3 regions of the Providencia rustigianii genome follow, and region 3 is predicted to be linked to each of the others. Evidence: predicted binding sites of a transcription regulator. Region 3 holds the regulator's gene; each other region holds the start of a gene.
The links. The regulator Fur, encoded in region 3, represses iron uptake genes when iron is present. The targets are predictions, from matches to a motif close to ATAATAATGAGAACNACTATCAA.
Positions count from the first base shown of each region.

Region 1 (5,974 bases), 530 kb from region 3:
CTATCTTACAGGAAAAAAGTTAGGCTAGTTTGATTTGTTCAGGGATTTATTGAAAAGGCAGAGGCTAACTGCCCAGTCATATATCGCGAAAATGACAACCTAAAGACGCTCAAACGCGCGTTGCAAATCATCCATTAAATCTTGAGGATGTTCCAACCCAATATGCACACGGAAAAACGACCCAAGTTTTGGTTGATAATCATATTGGCGCATGCTGATTAAATCTTCGGTTTGATAGCCTAAAATGAGCGACTCAAATCCCCCCCATGAATAGCCCATTTTAAAGTGAGTAAAATGGTCGAGAAATTGACTAAATTGCTCGGGGGATAACCGGTTTTTTAATTGGAATGAAAACAGCCCGTTGGCTCCAGTAAAGTCACGTTTAAAATATTGATGCCCCGGGTTGCTTGGAAGTGCAGGATGAAAGACTTGTTCAACCGCGGGGTGCTCAGCTAACCAATTTGCGATAGCTAAGCTACTGGTTTCGTGTTGTTTTAAGCGAGTGGCTAAGGTGTGTAGACCTCTGCCCGCCATATAAACAGTATCTGGATCTGCGGTTTGCCCAAGTAGATAGGAGTTTTCTCGCAAAGTTTCAATACAGCGCTGATTGGCAACAGCAACGCCAAGCATTCCGTCAGAGTGCCCATTAATATATTTAGTTGCGGACTGAATGGATATATCGGCATCAAACAGTAGGGGTTTTAGGAGTACACCTGCCGCCCAAGTATTGTCAATCATGATAATAATATCCGGGGATTTGTGGCGAACAGCTTTGACGATAGCGGGAAGATCATGAACTTCCATCGTGATAGAGCCTGGGGATTCTAAAAACACAATGCGCGTATTGGGGCGAATTAGGTCGGCAATTTGCTCACCAATCAGTGGATCAAAATAACTTGTCTCAACATTGAGATTAGTGAGGATCTTATCGCAAAAATTTTGGGTTGGATCATAGGCAGAGCCTGTCACCAAAATATGTTCTCCGGAAGAGATAAACGACATAATGGCATTAGTGATGGCAGCGGCGCCAGAGGGATAGAGAACGCAGCCTGCGCCACACTCTAGCTCAGTCATCGCTTCTTGAAAGGCAAAATGGGTTTGAGTTCCTCGGCGACCATACATAAGTACACCATTTGCACGATGACGGATTGCGTGTTTCTTATCTTCGACGGAGTCAAATATCACGGAAGAGGTGCGTTGGATAATGGGATTCACCCCTTTTTGGGTATATTTAGGGTTTCTTCCTAGGTGTACCAACTGCGTTTCAGGTCTAATTTTTGCCATGATATCTTCCTTATTTGCCTTTGCCGATAACCTTATTTGCTAATAAATACTCACGGGAGTAGCTAGGTTATCATCTGAAGTTAAATGATTTCAGCGAATAAGAGCAAGTGTAAAAGTGACTACCTGAATATTCTTCATAATAAAGACATCGATGACCTTAACAGAAAAAAGGGCTTATTTAGCTTACAACAAAGAAATTGCAAAAAATTGCGAATACTAATGATAATTACTATCAATTCGTGCCGTGTTTGATATTATCTGCACATCTTGACGAAAGAGATGGATGGCGTGAGTCAAATTTCGCTTTTAATGGTTAGTCGATGAATGGCACAATCATCGATATAAATTTTTTTATACAACACAAATATAGAGAGTAAAGGCCAACTGATGCGTAAATTAACAGCTTCTATTCTATTGGCGATCGGCTTAATGGGTACAGCGGTTGCTGAAACAACTCCAGCTGTCAGCCCAAGCACACCCGCTACAACTGCAACAACTCAAAATTCAGCAACACCATCAACACCCGCTAATACACCTTCAAATATAGAGGCGACATCAGCGCCTGCAACATCCAACCAAGAATTAACAGTCAACAATACAGTAGTGACTGAAAACGTCGATATTACGACGGATGCTCATGGTGGAGGTTTTGACCAAGATTTATCTGTTTGGGGTATGTATCAAAACGCGGATGTTGTGGTTAAAACGGTGATGATCGGCTTGTTACTCGCATCGGTGATTACATGGGCTCTATTCCTATCCAAAGGAACTGAAATTTTAATTGCTCGTCGTCGTTTAAAATATGAAGCGAAGGCGATTGCAGAAGCTAAATCTCTTGATGAAGCCGTGAGTATTGCTGAAGGGTTTAAATCAGGCAGTATCACTCGTATGTTATTAGCTGAAGCAACCACTGAAAAAATGCTTTCCGCTAACAGTAACGATCTTTCTGGTATTAAAGATCGTACCGGCTTCCGCTTAGAAAGAGCGGTTGCGGCAATCAGCCGTTATATGGGGCGCGGTAATGGCTACCTTGCAACCATCGGGGCAATTTCTCCCTTTGTCGGTTTATTTGGAACCGTATGGGGGATTATGAACAGCTTTATCGGTATCGCACATTCGCAAACCACAAACTTGGCCGTGGTTGCTCCGGGGATCGCAGAAGCCCTTCTCGCGACGGCAATTGGTTTGATCGCTGCAATCCCTGCGGTGGTTATCTATAATATTTTTGCTCGTATGATCAATAACTATCGTGGTCAAGTTGGTGATGTTGCGGCTCAAGCGGCACTACTACTGGGGCGTGATCTCGATCTGGCAAACAGCAAAGCAAGGTAACGATTATGGCAATGCGTTTAGGTGACGAACAAGATGATAGCGGTGAAATGCATGAAATCAACGTAACACCTTTTATCGATGTTATGTTGGTCTTGCTAATTATCTTTATGGTTGCGGCGCCACTGGCTACGGTTGATATTAAAGTGGATTTACCTGCTTCAACCGCTAAGCCTCAGCCGCGCCCAGAAAAACCTGTATTTCTGACGGTGAAATCAGATAGCCAGCTCTTTATTGGTGAGCAAGCGGTCAGTAAAGACCAGCTTGGAATAACATTAGACCAAGCAACGAACACCAACAAAGAAACGACAATCTTTTTCCAAGCAGATAAGACGGTCGATTATGAAACGATGATGGACGTAATGAATGCATTACGTCAATCTGGCTATCTAAAAATTGGTTTAGTCGGAATGGAAGCAACTACAGCTAAGTAGTCGTCATTCCTCTAGGTGCGCTTTACTTTTGATGTTTACTCGCTTGCTATGGAGTAAGTATTTTGAAGTAAGGCGCATTTTTTTGATTGAAATTCATTCTAAATTTAATGAGATTCCCTCCAAAATAATATTTTATTTTATAGTTTCACATCTAAATGGTTTAATTTTTAAGGGGTAAATTTCTCAGATTATTGATGCTATTGTAATATTTAATTCTGATGATTTACTTCGCTTGTAGATACGTATAGCGAGTAAAGTTAATCTAAAATAAACCATTCATATTGTATGGGATTGATGTGGCCTGATACACCATAAATGCATACTCTTAACGAGAGTATGCATTTGTAGTTAAACGATGAATATTCCTCGGATGTCATTGATTAATGCGAAAATAAGCAAAAAATAATATTTTAAGCTAAAATAAGTCCTGTTTTACGCGATGATAATAAATTCCCATAAGTATAAAAAATATTAATATCTTTTAATTTAATTGAAAAAATAAAAAAATCCGGTAATTCATTTGTAATGTATTCTAATATAAATATTATTGATTGAATCATATTCAAGCATAAATAAAATATAAAATAATAAATATTGAAAGAGTTGCCTTTATAATGAGGTAAGTTGATTAACTTACTGTTATAACTAGTTTTTACCCTAATTTCCCAGGGGGACTTAAATAAAATAAAAAAACACTTGCGCAACATTTCTATGACGCTATAATGCAATCAATAACATTTAGAAATACTTTTACATACTTTTTAAATTCCAAATTACTTGTTTTTAAATTTACTAATGCTAGGGAATACATAAAGTCAAAATGAATTTTTAATTAGACTTTATATTAAAAATAAATATAACCACTTAAATTTGAATTTAGATCTGTAGTGTAATTGTTAGAGTGTTTAAATGTTATTACTGAAGTCAAATGGGCTGACTTTAGACTACACATAGCAAAGCTGTAATAAAAAATAATTTAAAATTATACTCCTCTATAAATAATATAAGACTAAAACGCTAAGCGCTATCATATAGATAGCGCTTTTTTTTGTTTGTTTTCAGCATACTCTTAACTGAAAATATTTTGATGTCATCAGATTTGAAATAAGGAAAATCTGATGTGATAAAAGAGCCTAAAATCTAGGCTTAAATCAATATTTCTTAAAATATTTAACGTTTATTATTTCACGATAAAAATGAACAGAGTATGATATGCCCCTCTTCGCTGTGGGGCATTTTAAAAACACATCATACAACGGCGAAATTCTTTGCCAGGTGCTGGCTTGAATAAATCTGGAAGTAACAATGACTTGGTCTGAGTTTAAATCTCACTATCTCATCGGTTTTTGGAAACCGTTACCTGCCGTGATCGCAGCAGGGATTTTATCGACTTATTATTTTGGGTTAACAGGGACATTTTGGGCTGTAACAGGGGAGTTTACTCGCTGGGGTGGGCACATCATGCAATTATTTGGTGCTCATCCTGAAGAATGGGGATACTTCAAAATTATCGGTTTTGAAGGAAGTCCACTCGACAGAATTGATGGTGTAATGATTCTGGGTATGTTTGCGGGTTGCTTCGCGGCTGCGTTATGGGCAAATAATGTCAAAGTTAGAATGCCACAACATCGAATCCGTATTTTCCAAGCCATTCTTGGCGGAATTATTGCTGGCTTTGGTGCACGTTTAGCAATGGGATGTAATTTAGCGGCATTCTTTACTGGGATCCCTCAGTTTTCTCTGCATGCATGGTTTTTTGCAGTGGCAACGGCAGTTGGTTCATACTTCGGTGCTAAATTCACCCTGATGCCAATGTTTCGTATTCCTGTAAAATTGAAAAAAGTCTCTACTGCATCCCCGTTGACACAAAATCCAAATACAGCGAAAAAGCGCTTCAAACTAGGAATGGCTATTTTTGCTGCCGCGATGGCATGGGGCTTCTATACATTGCTAGACTCTCCAGTGATGGGGTTTGCTATCCTTTGCGGCATCGGTTTTGGCTTATTGATTGAACGAGCACAAATCTGTTTTACTTCGGCATTCCGTGACCTGTGGATCACCGGGCGCACTCATATGGCGAAAGCGATTATTATCGGTATGGCAGTCAGTGCGATTGGGATTTTCAGTTATGTACAATTGGGCGCTACACCAAAAATCCTATGGGCAGGTCCTAACGCCATCATTGGTGGTTTACTGTTTGGTTTCGGAATTGTACTCGCTGGTGGCTGTGAAACGGGCTGGATGTATCGTGCAGTAGAAGGCCAAGTTCATTACTGGTGGGTCGGTTTCGGTAATATCATTGGTGCCACTATCCTTGCGTATTATTGGGATGATTTAGGCCCATGGTTAGCGACAGATTTTGATAAGGTCAACCTTCTGGAAACCTTCGGACCTCAAGGTGGCTTGATCGTGACTTATGTTTTATTAGCTATCGCATTTATTTTGATGTTGTTATGGGAAAAGCATTTCTTCCGTAAACGTAATCAAAAACTTGCGAGTGCATCAATGGAGGCCGCATGAGCCAAAAAGAGATAGTACCTGATTATCGATTGGATATGGTGGGTGAACCTTGCCCGTACCCTGCTGTGGCGACGTTAGAAGCGATGCCTTCGTTAAAGCCGGGAGAAATATTAGAGGTGGTCAGCGATTGTCCTCAATCGATTAATAATATTCCGTTGGATGCTAAAAACTATGGTTATAAAGTGTTGGATATTCAGCAAGATGGTCCAACAATTCGTTATTTAATTCAAAAATAACAAATACGCGTCATATTTTGCACTGTCGCGGTGTTGGCTTCATGCGTTAGCCCTAGTCACATACTTGTGTATACTCCTAGGGTCTAACTCATTTGCCGCCTTGCGACAGCACAAACTATTTAGCGTATTTCAGTGATACCCTAAAATATTAAAGCTACCTATCAGTCGTGA
Region 1 covers NZ_LR134396.1:783,975-789,948, forward strand. The annotation lists gene metC (cystathionine beta-lyase) at 100-1,284, opposite strand; gene exbB (tonB-system energizer ExbB) at 1,672-2,616, shown strand; gene exbD (TonB system transport protein ExbD) at 2,622-3,047, shown strand; gene yedE (selenium metabolism membrane protein YedE/FdhT) at 4,353-5,567, shown strand; gene yedF (sulfurtransferase-like selenium metabolism protein YedF) at 5,564-5,803, shown strand.
Region 1: a site for Fur is predicted at 1,498-1,520, ahead of exbB (tonB-system energizer ExbB). Genes of this name have one in related genera too.

Region 2 (5,974 bases), 1.2 Mb from region 3:
TTTGGCTACCCACAGAATTAACTGGGTATTTTGGCGAACTCTATTTCTACTTATTGAATGATACTGAGTATTTATTAAAGGTCGCCTGTAGGCGACCTGTAGGGTTATGGCATACTCATTGACTGTTTTTCTTCTAGCAGTTTTTCGACAACACCTGGATCGGCCAGTGTGGAGGTATCTCCAAAGTTACTGGTGTCCCCTGATGCAATTTTTCGAAGGATGCGGCGCATTATTTTGCCGGAACGTGTTTTTGGTAAAGAATCTGTCCAATGTAAAACATCTGGGGTTGCAATTGGGCCAATTTCTTTACGAACCCAATTACGAACTTCGGTATACAGTTCTGGTGATGGCTCTTCACCGGATATCAACGTGACATAGGCATAAATTGCCTGACCTTTGATACTGTGAGGAATACCGACGACAGCGGCTTCTGCAACTTTTGGATGTGAAACGAGTGCTGACTCAATTTCTGCGGTACCTAAACGGTGGCCAGAAATATTCAGAACATCATCCACACGTCCGGTGATCCAGTAGTAACCGTCCTCATCACGGCGAGCACCATCACCACTAAAGTACATACCTTTAAAGGTAGAAAAATAGGTTTGTTCAAAGCGCTCATGGTCACCAAATAGTGTACGAGCTTGACCTGGCCATGAATCCACAATCACCAAGTTACCTTCTGTTGCGCCATCAAGAGGTTCGCCGAGGTTATCGACTAGTGCAGGACGAACACCAAAGAAAGGCAAGGTTGCAGACCCCGGTTTTAAGACAGTAGCTCCCGGCAGCGGGGTGATCATGAAGCCACCAGTTTCTGTTTGCCACCACGTATCAACCACAGGGCAGCGGCTATTTCCCATTTTCTTATAGAACCATTCCCATGCTTCTGGGTTGATAGGTTCACCAACGGATCCCAAAATACGCAGAGAATCTCGGCGAGTACCTTCAATGGCTTTATCACCTTCAGCCATTAATGCACGGATAGCTGTTGGGGCGGTATACAGGATATTGACTTGGTGTTTATCTACCACTTGAGCCATACGATTAACGGCAGGATAGTTTGGCACACCTTCAAACATCAGCGTTTTAGCACCATTGGACAGCGGCCCATACAGTAAATAACTGTGACCTGTTACCCAGCCAACATCTGCTGTACACCAATAGACCTCATTATCATGATAATCAAAGGTATATTTAAAGGTGAGGGTAGCATATACCAAGTAACCACCTGTGGTGTGGAGAACCCCTTTCGGTTTTCCTGTTGAGCCGGAGGTATACAGAATAAATAAAGGGTCTTCCGCATTAATTTCTTCAGGAGGGCAGTCTGCACTCATACCTTCGGTGAGCTCATGCCACCAAAGATCTCGGCCTTCTACCCAGCTTGGTGCATTACCCGTACGGCGGTAAACAATCACGTTAGAAACCGTCGTGACTTGCGGATTCATCAAGGCATCATCGACATTCTTTTTCAGCGGAATAGCGCGCCCTGCACGTAACCCCTCATCTGAAGTTATGATCAACTTAGCTTTACAGTCGATAACTCGACCAGAAACCGCTTCTGGAGAGAAGCCTGCAAAAATAACAGTGTGGATAGCTCCGATACGTGCGCAGGCTAACATTGCGACAGCAGCTTCCACCACCATTGGCATATAGATAGCAACAACGTCTCCTTTACGGATACCTTGTTTTTTCAGCACATTAGCAAACTGACACACATCGTGGTGCAGTTCACGGTAAGTGACATTTTTTGATGCAGAAGGGTCATCACCCTCCCAGATAATGGCAGTTTGGTCGCCTCGAGTAGCAAGGTGACGGTCTAAGCAATTGGCACTGAGGTTGAGGGTGCCATCTTCAAACCACTGGATATTGATATGCCCAGGATCGAAAGAGGTATTTTTAACGCGAGTGTAAGGTTTAATCCAATCAACGATTTTTCCTTTTTCGCCCCAGAATCCTTCGGGGTCTTGAATAGAGCGTCGGTACTCATCGTTATACTGTTGTTCGTTAATCAGGGCATTTTTTGCAATATCAGCAGGAACGGAATGTTTAGTTATTTGAGTCATATTATTATCTCCTTGCAGATGTTAATAATATGTCAAAAAACAGTTAACTGAAGTATCGATGCTTATTTTGTTTTTCTTTTGAGCGGAAGATCACGTATTAATAGTCATGGGATTTGCAGTATGATCATTTGATGCTAAATGCTTGTTTGGAATTAAACTCTACAAATATAACCATTATTGAAATTAAAGAAAAATAAAGGGTAATAATAATGGCATTAGTTACTGAATAAGCTAGTGATGACAGAGAATGAGAATAACCACATAATTTACATGGGTTTGATAATGATTTTCATTAACAACAAAATAACTATAATGGAGTGGTGTTTACAAAACGCAGTTACTGAAGTCCGATTCAGTCTGTGAGGTAGAAAGATAAGTCACTGGAGACTAACAATATGAGTTATACATTACCTGCTTTACCTTATGCTTATGATGCGCTGGAACCTCATTTTGATAAACAAACCATGGAAATCCATCATACTAAGCACCATCAAACCTACGTTAATAATACCAATACTGCACTCGAAAAATTACCTGAATTAGCAGGTTTGGATATTGATGTTTTAATTCAAAAATTAGATCAAATCCCTGCGGACCAACGTACTTTTGTTCGTAATAATGCGGGCGGTCACTCAAACCACAGCCTGTTCTGGAAAGGTCTAAAATTAAATACTGAGTTAAAAGGCGAATTGAAATCAGCGATTGAGCGTGATTTCGGTAGCGTTGATGCGTTTAAAGACCTATTTGAAAAAGCCGCTGCGACACGCTTCGGTTCCGGTTGGGCATGGTTAGTCTTAAAAGATGATGGCAAGCTGGCGGTTGTTTCTACGGCAAACCAAGATAACCCATTAATGGGTGAAGCTATTTCTGGCACATCGGGTTATCCAATCATTGGTTTAGATGTTTGGGAACACGCTTATTACCTGAAATTCCAAAACCGTCGTCCTGACTATATCAAAGCATTCTGGTCGGTTGTGAACTGGGATGAAGCAGCAAAACGCTTTGCAGACAAAACAAAATAAATTTTCTGTTTGTAACTGATTTACCTGTCAACGCGGTTCCGATGAGCCGCGTTTTTTATTTCGTCTGGTTGGACGATTATTGTTATCTGTATGCGCATTCTTTAGAATGAAAATTATTTCATACAGTTTCATAGAGAGCCTACCATGCAAATTTATCCTCAAGTTTTTATTGGATCAGTTCAAGAAACACAGCATTGTGGTGTTAGCGCCATTCATAAACGAGGCGTAGACGATGTGTTGATGTTAGGGTCTTTAGGAATTGAAGGGGATGAGCAAGCAGAAAAACGCTATCATGGTGGGCCCGATAGGGCGCTATGCCATTATCCTCAAGAACATTATGTGTTTTGGCTTCATCGCTATCCTGAGCTCGAAGACTTATTTGCTCCTTGTGCATTTGGTGAAAATTTATCAACTCTAGGTATGACCGAAGAAAGTGTATTTATCGGGGATATTTATAGCTGGGGTGATGCACGAATTCAAGTGACTCAACCTCGTTCTCCTTGCTACAAACTCAATGGATTAACTGGGATCGATAATTTTGCCCAAGTGATGCAGGATGAAGGGCGTTGTGGCTGGTTATATCGGGTGATTAAAGGGGGAAAAGTTGGCAGCAACATGCCAATGAAATTACTCAGCCGTAATAGCGATGTCTCTGTTCAGGAGGCAGTGATGATTGCATTTCACGCACCCTATGATGAAGAATTGTATCAACGCCTTCTCTCTGCTGCTGGGCTATCAGCCAGTTGGAGCCTCACCATGCAAAATCGGCTAGACAATCATAAGATTGAGGAATTTCATCATCGTTTATTTGGCAAGGGTCGCTAATCCACTATGCAATATGACCTGAACGATCTCTATTATTATGTGAAAGTTGTCGAATATGGCGGTTTTTCTCAAGCAGGATTAGCGCTAGGTATTCCAAAATCTAAGCTTAGCCGACGAATTGCAGATTTAGAACAGAAACTGAATGTTTCTTTAATTTACCGTTCGACTCGGCAATTTCATGTTACGGAGATCGGACAGGTTTTTTATCAGCAATGTAAAAATGTGGTGGATGAAGCGAATATCGCCCATGAGCTGATTTGCTCCGTTCAAACTCACCCTAAAGGCACCATAAAGCTGTCTTGCCCTGTGGCGTTATTGCAAGTGTACCTGCAAGATTTATTGATTGATTTTATGGTGAAATACCCTGACATCGATGTCCAGATCTTGGCCGTAAATCGTCCGGTTGATGTGATCAGTGAAGGGCTCGATCTGGCATTAAGGGTACGGTCTCTTCCCCTTGATGATTCTGGCCTGATGATGAAAGTATTGGGATATTCCCGCCGAGTACTTGTTGCTAGCCCATCATTATTTATTGAGAAAGGTGAGCCGACGGAGCCTGAGCAGTTGGTCAATTACCCAATGTTAGGGAATACAGAGTATTCCCAGCGTTATACTCTCACGCTTAAAAATAGTGATGACCTAAGTTTTACTCAGCATTTTACGCCTAAATTAGCAACGACCGATGTTTTGACCCTTTACCATGCAGCATTGAAAGGTGTTGGAATTGCCAGATTACCTCTTGGCGTTGTAGAAAAAGAGTTGCAAACAGGAGCGCTGGTGGAGGTGCTACCAGAATGGAAATTTCCAGAGGATATCATTCACGCGGTATACCCATCCCGTAAAGGATTACTGCCTTCAGTACAGCTATTACTCAGTTATTTAGCCGAAAATATTTCGCCAGCGGTGAAATAAAAAACGCCCTAATCGAGAGCAATTAGGGCGTCAAGTTACACCAAACTAATTTGTATTGGGAATTCGGCCAAATTTCCCACTATTAAAGTCATTGATTGCTTCATTGATCTCTTGAGTGGTGTTCATCACAAACGGACCATAACCCACGACTGGCTCATCAATAGCTTCACCACTGAGGAATAGAACTAAAGCATCATCAGTGGCTTCTAACACGATATTACTGTCGCTGCCATCAAGGATCATCAGCTCACCTTCAGTTAACGCAGTATGACCATCCACATATATTGAGCCTCTCAGCATCACTAAGCCAACATTGCGACCCACTTTAGTTTGGATACCGACGGTTTTTCCTTTATTCAGCCGTAAGTCCCAAACATCCAGAGAGGTAAATGTCCGTGCGGCACCTGAGTGGCCTAAATAGTCACCAGCGATCACTCGCAAGACACCCGCATCATTTGGCAGATCAATATTTGGGATGCTATCCCGTTGCAGTAATTGATAACCCGGTGCTGCCAATTTATCTTTTGCTGGTAGGTTAACCCACAATTGCACCATATCGAGGGTTCCACCATTCTTCATAAAGTCATCAGATTGATATTCCTGATGCAAAATTCCGGATGCTGCGGTCATCCATTGCACATCACCGGGACCAATCACGCCACCTTCACCGGTTGAATCGTGGTGAGCAACTTCGCCGTCATACACGATAGTTACAGTTTCAAACCCTTTATGTGGGTGCTCGCCAACACCGCGATTGGCCGCATCAGAGCTTGGAAAACTATGAGGTCCCGCCCTATCGAGTAACAAAAATGGGTTCAAATATTTTCCATGATTACTGTAAGAAAACATGGAACGAACAGGGAAGCCATCACCGACCCAATGGCTACGAGGGGATTGATAAATACCAATGATTTTTTTCATGGTTTGACTCCTAAATTCAGTTTCGATGAATGAATAATAGAAGAGTCTTGGAGAGGTGAGTAGAGGCAAAAATGGATTTCATTGTTGCAAAAATAGGACAATGAGTTAGGGGGCATTATCCTATTTATAGGACTGTGTTTATCAAAATCCAGACTACTCAGCTAAAAATCGATGTATTACTGTAAACAGCAAGAAAAAGAGCCTGTCAGTGTTCTATTTTCTAACCTAATAATG
Region 2 covers NZ_LR134396.1:75,416-81,389, forward strand. The annotation lists gene acs (acetate--CoA ligase) at 105-2,060, opposite strand; gene sodA (superoxide dismutase [Mn]) at 2,456-3,082, shown strand; gene yiiM (6-hydroxyaminopurine reductase) at 3,227-3,907, shown strand; gene EL244_RS00370 (LysR substrate-binding domain-containing protein) at 3,914-4,819, shown strand; gene EL244_RS00375 (pirin family protein) at 4,865-5,740, opposite strand.
Region 2: a site for Fur is predicted at 2,337-2,359, ahead of sodA (superoxide dismutase [Mn]). Genes of this name have one in related genera too.

Region 3 (5,974 bases):
AACTAAAAAATATTTTCATATTAGCTGCAATTGTACAGTTATTTGCCTTAATCAGTCCTTTATTATTTCAAAATCTTATTGATAAAGTTTTAGTCGGGCGCAGCTTACCAAATCTGCATATACTCGCTCTAGCAATATTGGCTATTGCTATTGCAGAACCCATCTACAGCTTTATTCGAAATAAAATATTTAGTCATACTAGTTCCCAAATTAGTGCAGAACTATCAGGTAAGATTTATCGCCATCTGATGGCATTACCGCTAAATTATTTTACATTAAGACCTACGGGAAAAATTATTGCACGAGTTCGAGAGCTAGCCCATATCCGCCAATTTTTAACAGGCTCAACTCTCATGCTGTTTATCGATTTTATCTTTGTCATTTTATTTATTGCCGTGCTCTTTTCTTATAGCAGCATAATGACATGGCTATTAGTTGGCTCGATGGGTGTCTTTTTTATTCTTTGGATGATTTTAGGCCCCGTCATTCGCCAACAAACCGAGAAATCTTATCAAGCTGATGAAAACGGACTAACTTTTCTAACGGAATCCATTAGCGGTATTGAGACGATTAAAACCACAGCAACTGAGAAATATTTTTATCAACGCTGGCAAAAAATACTCAGTAAACAATTAACCCAAAACTTCAAAGTATCCATACGCAGCGTAATTGCCACTCAGTTGATGACATTGGTCAGTAAAATCACAACGGCTCTGTTACTGTGGATTGGTGTTAAAGAAGTGCTCAACGGTAACATCACGCCAGGTGAACTCGTCGCCTACAATATGCTGAGCGCTCATGTGACTCAGCCTGTATTACGCTTCGCACAAATTTGGCAGGATTTTCAACACACCATTATTTCACTACGCCGAGTTGGCGACATTTTAGATAAACCCATTGAGAACGAGCGAAAAGGTATTGCCAGCTCAGCTACCATCCAAGGCCAAATTGAGTTTCAAAATATTCGCTTTCGTTATCAGCCAGAAACCCCTGAAGTATTAAATAATCTTAGCTTATCAATTAAAGCAGGAGAATTTATTGGGATAACAGGGCCTTCTGGTTCGGGGAAAAGCACCCTAACCAAACTATTACAGCGGTTATACATTCCACAGCATGGGCAAGTTATTGTCGATGGTATGGATTTAGCCGTCGCAGATACCGTCGCACTACGTCGACGAATGAGCGTGGTACTACAGGAAAGTACTTTGTTTGTCGGAACAATTGCAGAGAATATTCGATTAAGCCTACCCCAAGCCAATGATGAGCAAATTATTCGAGCGGCAAAATTAGCTGGAGCTTACGATTTTATTATGTCTTTACCTGACAATTTTAATTACCCTTTATCAGAAAAAGGACTCAATTTATCTGGGGGGCAGCGACAACGGATTGCTTTAGCTCGCGCCCTACTCACTGAACCCGATATATTGATCCTCGATGAAGCGACATCAGCCTTAGATTATGAATCAGAGTCTGCCATCATGGCAAATATGCCAATGATCACTGAAGGGCGAACAGTCATTAGTATTGCACATCGGCTCAATACTATTATGGGGGCTGATAAAATTTATGTCATTCGCGATGGCGAAGTTGCAGAAGCAGATACTCACCAAAACCTGCTAAAACGAAATGGAATTTATGCCAGTTTATGGCGGCAGCAAACCCACTAATCAGATTAAAAAAGCATCACAGTCAATATTCGTGATGCTTTTTTCATAAAAGAGTTCTTTTTTTAATCTATTAAATAGCTTAGCTAAGCATACACCTATAGCACTAGGGATTCAGCTAGGGTATCATTGCGCGCTGAATTACTGGCACACCCCTTCCTTTAGCAATAGTAGATATGGCAAAAGAACAAACTGATCGCACCACACTGGATTTGTTTGCTGAAGAACGCAGGCCTGGGCGACCAAAAACTAGTCCGTTATCGCGGGATGAGCAATTACGAATCAACAAGCGAAATCAACTAAGACGAGATAAAGTCAAAGGATTACGTCGCGTTGAGTTAAAATTAAATGAAGAAGCTGTCGCGGTCTTAAATCAGTTAGCTGAAGAGAAAAACATAAGCCGTAGTGAGTTAATTGAAGAAATTTTAATGGCTCAACTTGAGCAGGTTAGTGAAATAGTTAACCGCTAGCTTCATCTGAATAAATCACACAAATTTGACAGACTTACACCGGGTTTTTCGCCAAAATAAGGCGCAAATTGTACCTATTTTCGTTCTATTTTAGTTTTAGCGATAACAGAAAATTTTTCTGTCCGCTAGAAAAACAAGAGGTTAATCACTTTATGGCAGTTATAGGCATTTTCTTCGGAAGTGACACAGGTAACACAGAAAATATTGCCAAAATGATCCAAGAAAGATTAGGCAAAGACGTAGCAGAAGTCCACGATATTGCTAAATGCACAAAAGAAGATATTGAAGCTTTTGACATTCTACTGCTTGGCATCCCAACTTGGTACTATGGTGAAGCACAATGTGACTGGGATGATTTCTTCCCAACTCTGGAAGAAATTGACTTTAATGGCAAGCTAGTTGCATTGTTTGGTTGTGGAGATCAAGAAGACTACGCTGAATATTTCTGCGATGCGATGGGCACTATCCGTGACATTATCGAACCTCGCGGTGCCGTGATCGTTGGCCATTGGTCAACGGAAGGTTACCATTTTGAGGCTTCTAAAGGAATGGCAGACGACAATCACTTTATTGGTTTAGCCATTGATGAAGACCGTCAACCTGAGTTAACGGAAGAACGTGTAGACGCGTGGGTAAAACAAATCTCTGAAGAAATGTCTCTGGCTGAAATTCTTGGTTAAGAATGACATTAGTTGCCAATTAAAAGCGTGATCCAGCAGATAAGATGTCGATTAGATATCCTATTATGGACACGCTTTTTGAACATCATCAAAATAATGAGACAATGCATGGTTTCTATTTTTATTTTCCATGCCTATAATTGTAAATCAGTTTAGAAGACAACTGGATTTTTGTTAAAAATGTCTCATTATTGTTAAATTTATGATTTAAGATACAGGACAAACCCGCATGACAGATAATAATAAAGCATTGAAAAATGCAGGACTCAAAGTCACTCTTCCGAGATTGAAGATTTTGGAAGTACTTCAGGAGCCTGAGTGCCATCACGTCAGCGCGGAAGATCTCTATAAAAAGCTGATCGATATCGGTGAAGAAATTGGTTTAGCGACGGTATACCGCGTATTAAATCAGTTTGATGATGCAGGCATTGTAACTCGTCATAACTTCGAAGGTGGCAAATCTGTATTCGAATTGACCCAACAACATCACCATGACCATTTAATCTGCTTAGATTGTGGTAAAGTGATTGAGTTTACAGATGAGTCGATTGAGTCACGCCAAAGAGACATTGCAACACGTCACGGAATCAAACTGTCTAATCACAGTTTATATCTATACGGTCACTGCGCTGAAGGTGACTGCCGTGATAATGCGGATGCTCACGAAGAAAAATAATCACTTCGTGATTAATAATTTCTAATAAAGCTGCTCATTACTGCAATAAGCACTTTAATATTAAAATACCCATCTAATGTTTATTAATGGGTATTTTTACTTATATCTGCCAGTAAACTTCTCCTTTCCATTCTAAATTTGTGTATCTACGGCTATTTATAAAAAATAAACAACTTAATTTCCTCAGATAAAACTGAAATTATCTTCTATTCTTTAAATTGTTCTGTACTATTTTAATTTAAACTTATTATCAAATTAATGTGTAAGAGATTATGGAATGAAAAAAACATATCTATTTCTTAATACTGGTTTTTTCTTCTGGCTTCTTACTTTGATAGCGTGGTTTTTTAGATATTCAACGGTTGCCATCATTGCGTTCATATCTTCAATCATCTGTTTAGCTTTATATTTCAATCATAAAAAGGTTAGCCACATGTTCAACAAAAAGCAAAGTAAGTCAGAACCCACCCCTACTATCAATAGAGAAGAAATCACATCCCAAGTAATAGAGGAAAAATCATTAGCATCAACGCCAGTGATTAGTGAAGACAAAACCAATACCGTTATTGCTCGCGATGTTATTTTTGAAGGAAATATTACCTCCAATGAACAAGTCCATATTTATGGAAAAGTAATAGGCAATATCGTAGGTAAAAATAACACAGTTAAAATTATGCAAAACGGCCATGTTACCGGCAATATAACTAGTAGTGAATTATTAGTTAACGGCAAAGTTGAAGGTGAGTGCCTGTCCGAAACCATTAATATAGATACTAATGGTGAAATATACGGAACCATCCGTTATTCGAGTCTATCGATTAAAAAAGGGGGAGTATTCTCCGGTCATGCAGAAGTAAAATCAGCCACCAAAACTAACGATAATATCACCGTATTTAAAGAAAAATTAAAATTGGATGAACACCTTCAAAACCTAACGCCAGATGTTGGTTCACTCTAATTTCGATAAAATATGCTTACTTAATAGAAACGCATTCATATTGATGAAGTAAAGGCGACATCAATGTCGCCTTTACTTTAAGACAAATTAGTATTGCTCAAACATTTCCTGGATTTTTTTCGGATCTTTAGTTTGAGTTAAGGCTAACTGAAGTAAAACTCGTGCTTTTTGTGGACTTAATCTTTCTGATGCGACAAAACCATATAAATTATCATCAACTTCTGCATTACGCGTTGTATAGCCAGTTGGTACTCGGCTTGAGCGCACCACAACAATATCGTCTTTAGCAGCATTGGCTAAAGAATCGAAAATAGTTTTATACATATTTCCGTTACCTACACCAGCACTCACGATCCCCTGCACACCTTCTTCACGTAATGCTTTAACTGGAGCAGCTGAAGCATTGGCATAATTATAAACAATACCGACCGCAGGCAATTTCTCTAACTTACTCACATCAAAAGCGGCTTTATCACTACGAGGTTGAGCCGCTTGATAGTAGGTCACTTTTCCATCATGAATAAACCCTTCCGCACCACCATTGACGGCATCGAACGCTTGAACTTCCGTGGTGCTCATTTTCATGACATTGCGACCTTGGATCACTTTGTCATTCATTGCCATCAATACGCCACGATCTCCAGCTGACTTGTCTGATGCTAAAATAACCGCGTTATACAGGTTAAGAGGGCCATCAGCCCCTAATGCAGTAGAAGGTCGCATTGCCCCCACCATCACAATCGGTTTTTTACAGGATGTAGTTAAGTCAAGGAAAAATGCAGTTTCTTCCATGGTATCAGTACCATGAGTGATCACAAATCCATCAGTTTTATTACAATCTTGGTTAATTTTTTTAGCTAAGGTCAACCAAACTTGGTCATTCATGTCTTGAGAGCCAATATTAACTAACTGCTCACCACTCAGATTTGCAATTTTTTTGGTCTCAGGAACTGCGTTTAACAACGAATCAATCCCAACTTTACCCGCTTGGTAGCTTGACCCCGTCGCCGATTCGCCACCACCAGCAATTGTTCCTCCCGTTGCCAATACAGTGATATTAGGCTGTGCAAATGCAGATACGGCAAACAGTGAAACCAGTGTCGCTAGTAGAGCTTTATTTCTGTTTTTCATCCTATTTTCCTTTAACTCAATAAATAGCCATTTTCTAATTTAAATAAACTCACGTTATTATGTGGATTTAATCTCAAAGTGTTGTGACCTACTTTGTCATTTTAATAAATTTTAATTTTCCACTATGACATTGTCTTGAATAAAAAGCGTGAGCAGTAAAGGAAAAGCCCGTATCATAGTCAATATCTGAAACATGCCATTTACAAGTGACTGACAATGAGCCAAACATTTATTCCCGGCAAAGATGCCGCTCTCGAAGACTCCATTAATGCATTCCAAACTAAGCTACAAAAGTTAGGTTTTGATATAGAAGAAGCCTCTTGGCTAAATCCTGTGCCAAATGTTTGGTCGGTTCATATTCGAGATAAAGAGTGCGCGTTATGTTTCACCAACGG
Region 3 covers NZ_LR134396.1:1,312,050-1,318,023, reverse strand. The annotation lists gene EL244_RS17890 (type I secretion system permease/ATPase) at 1-1,667, shown strand, start outside; gene ybfE (LexA regulated protein) at 1,841-2,134, shown strand; gene fldA (flavodoxin FldA) at 2,287-2,814, shown strand; gene fur (ferric iron uptake transcriptional regulator) at 3,044-3,490, shown strand; gene EL244_RS05920 (bactofilin family protein) at 3,768-4,448, shown strand; gene ansB (L-asparaginase 2) at 4,536-5,579, opposite strand; gene ycaO (30S ribosomal protein S12 methylthiotransferase accessory factor YcaO) at 5,796-5,974, shown strand, end outside.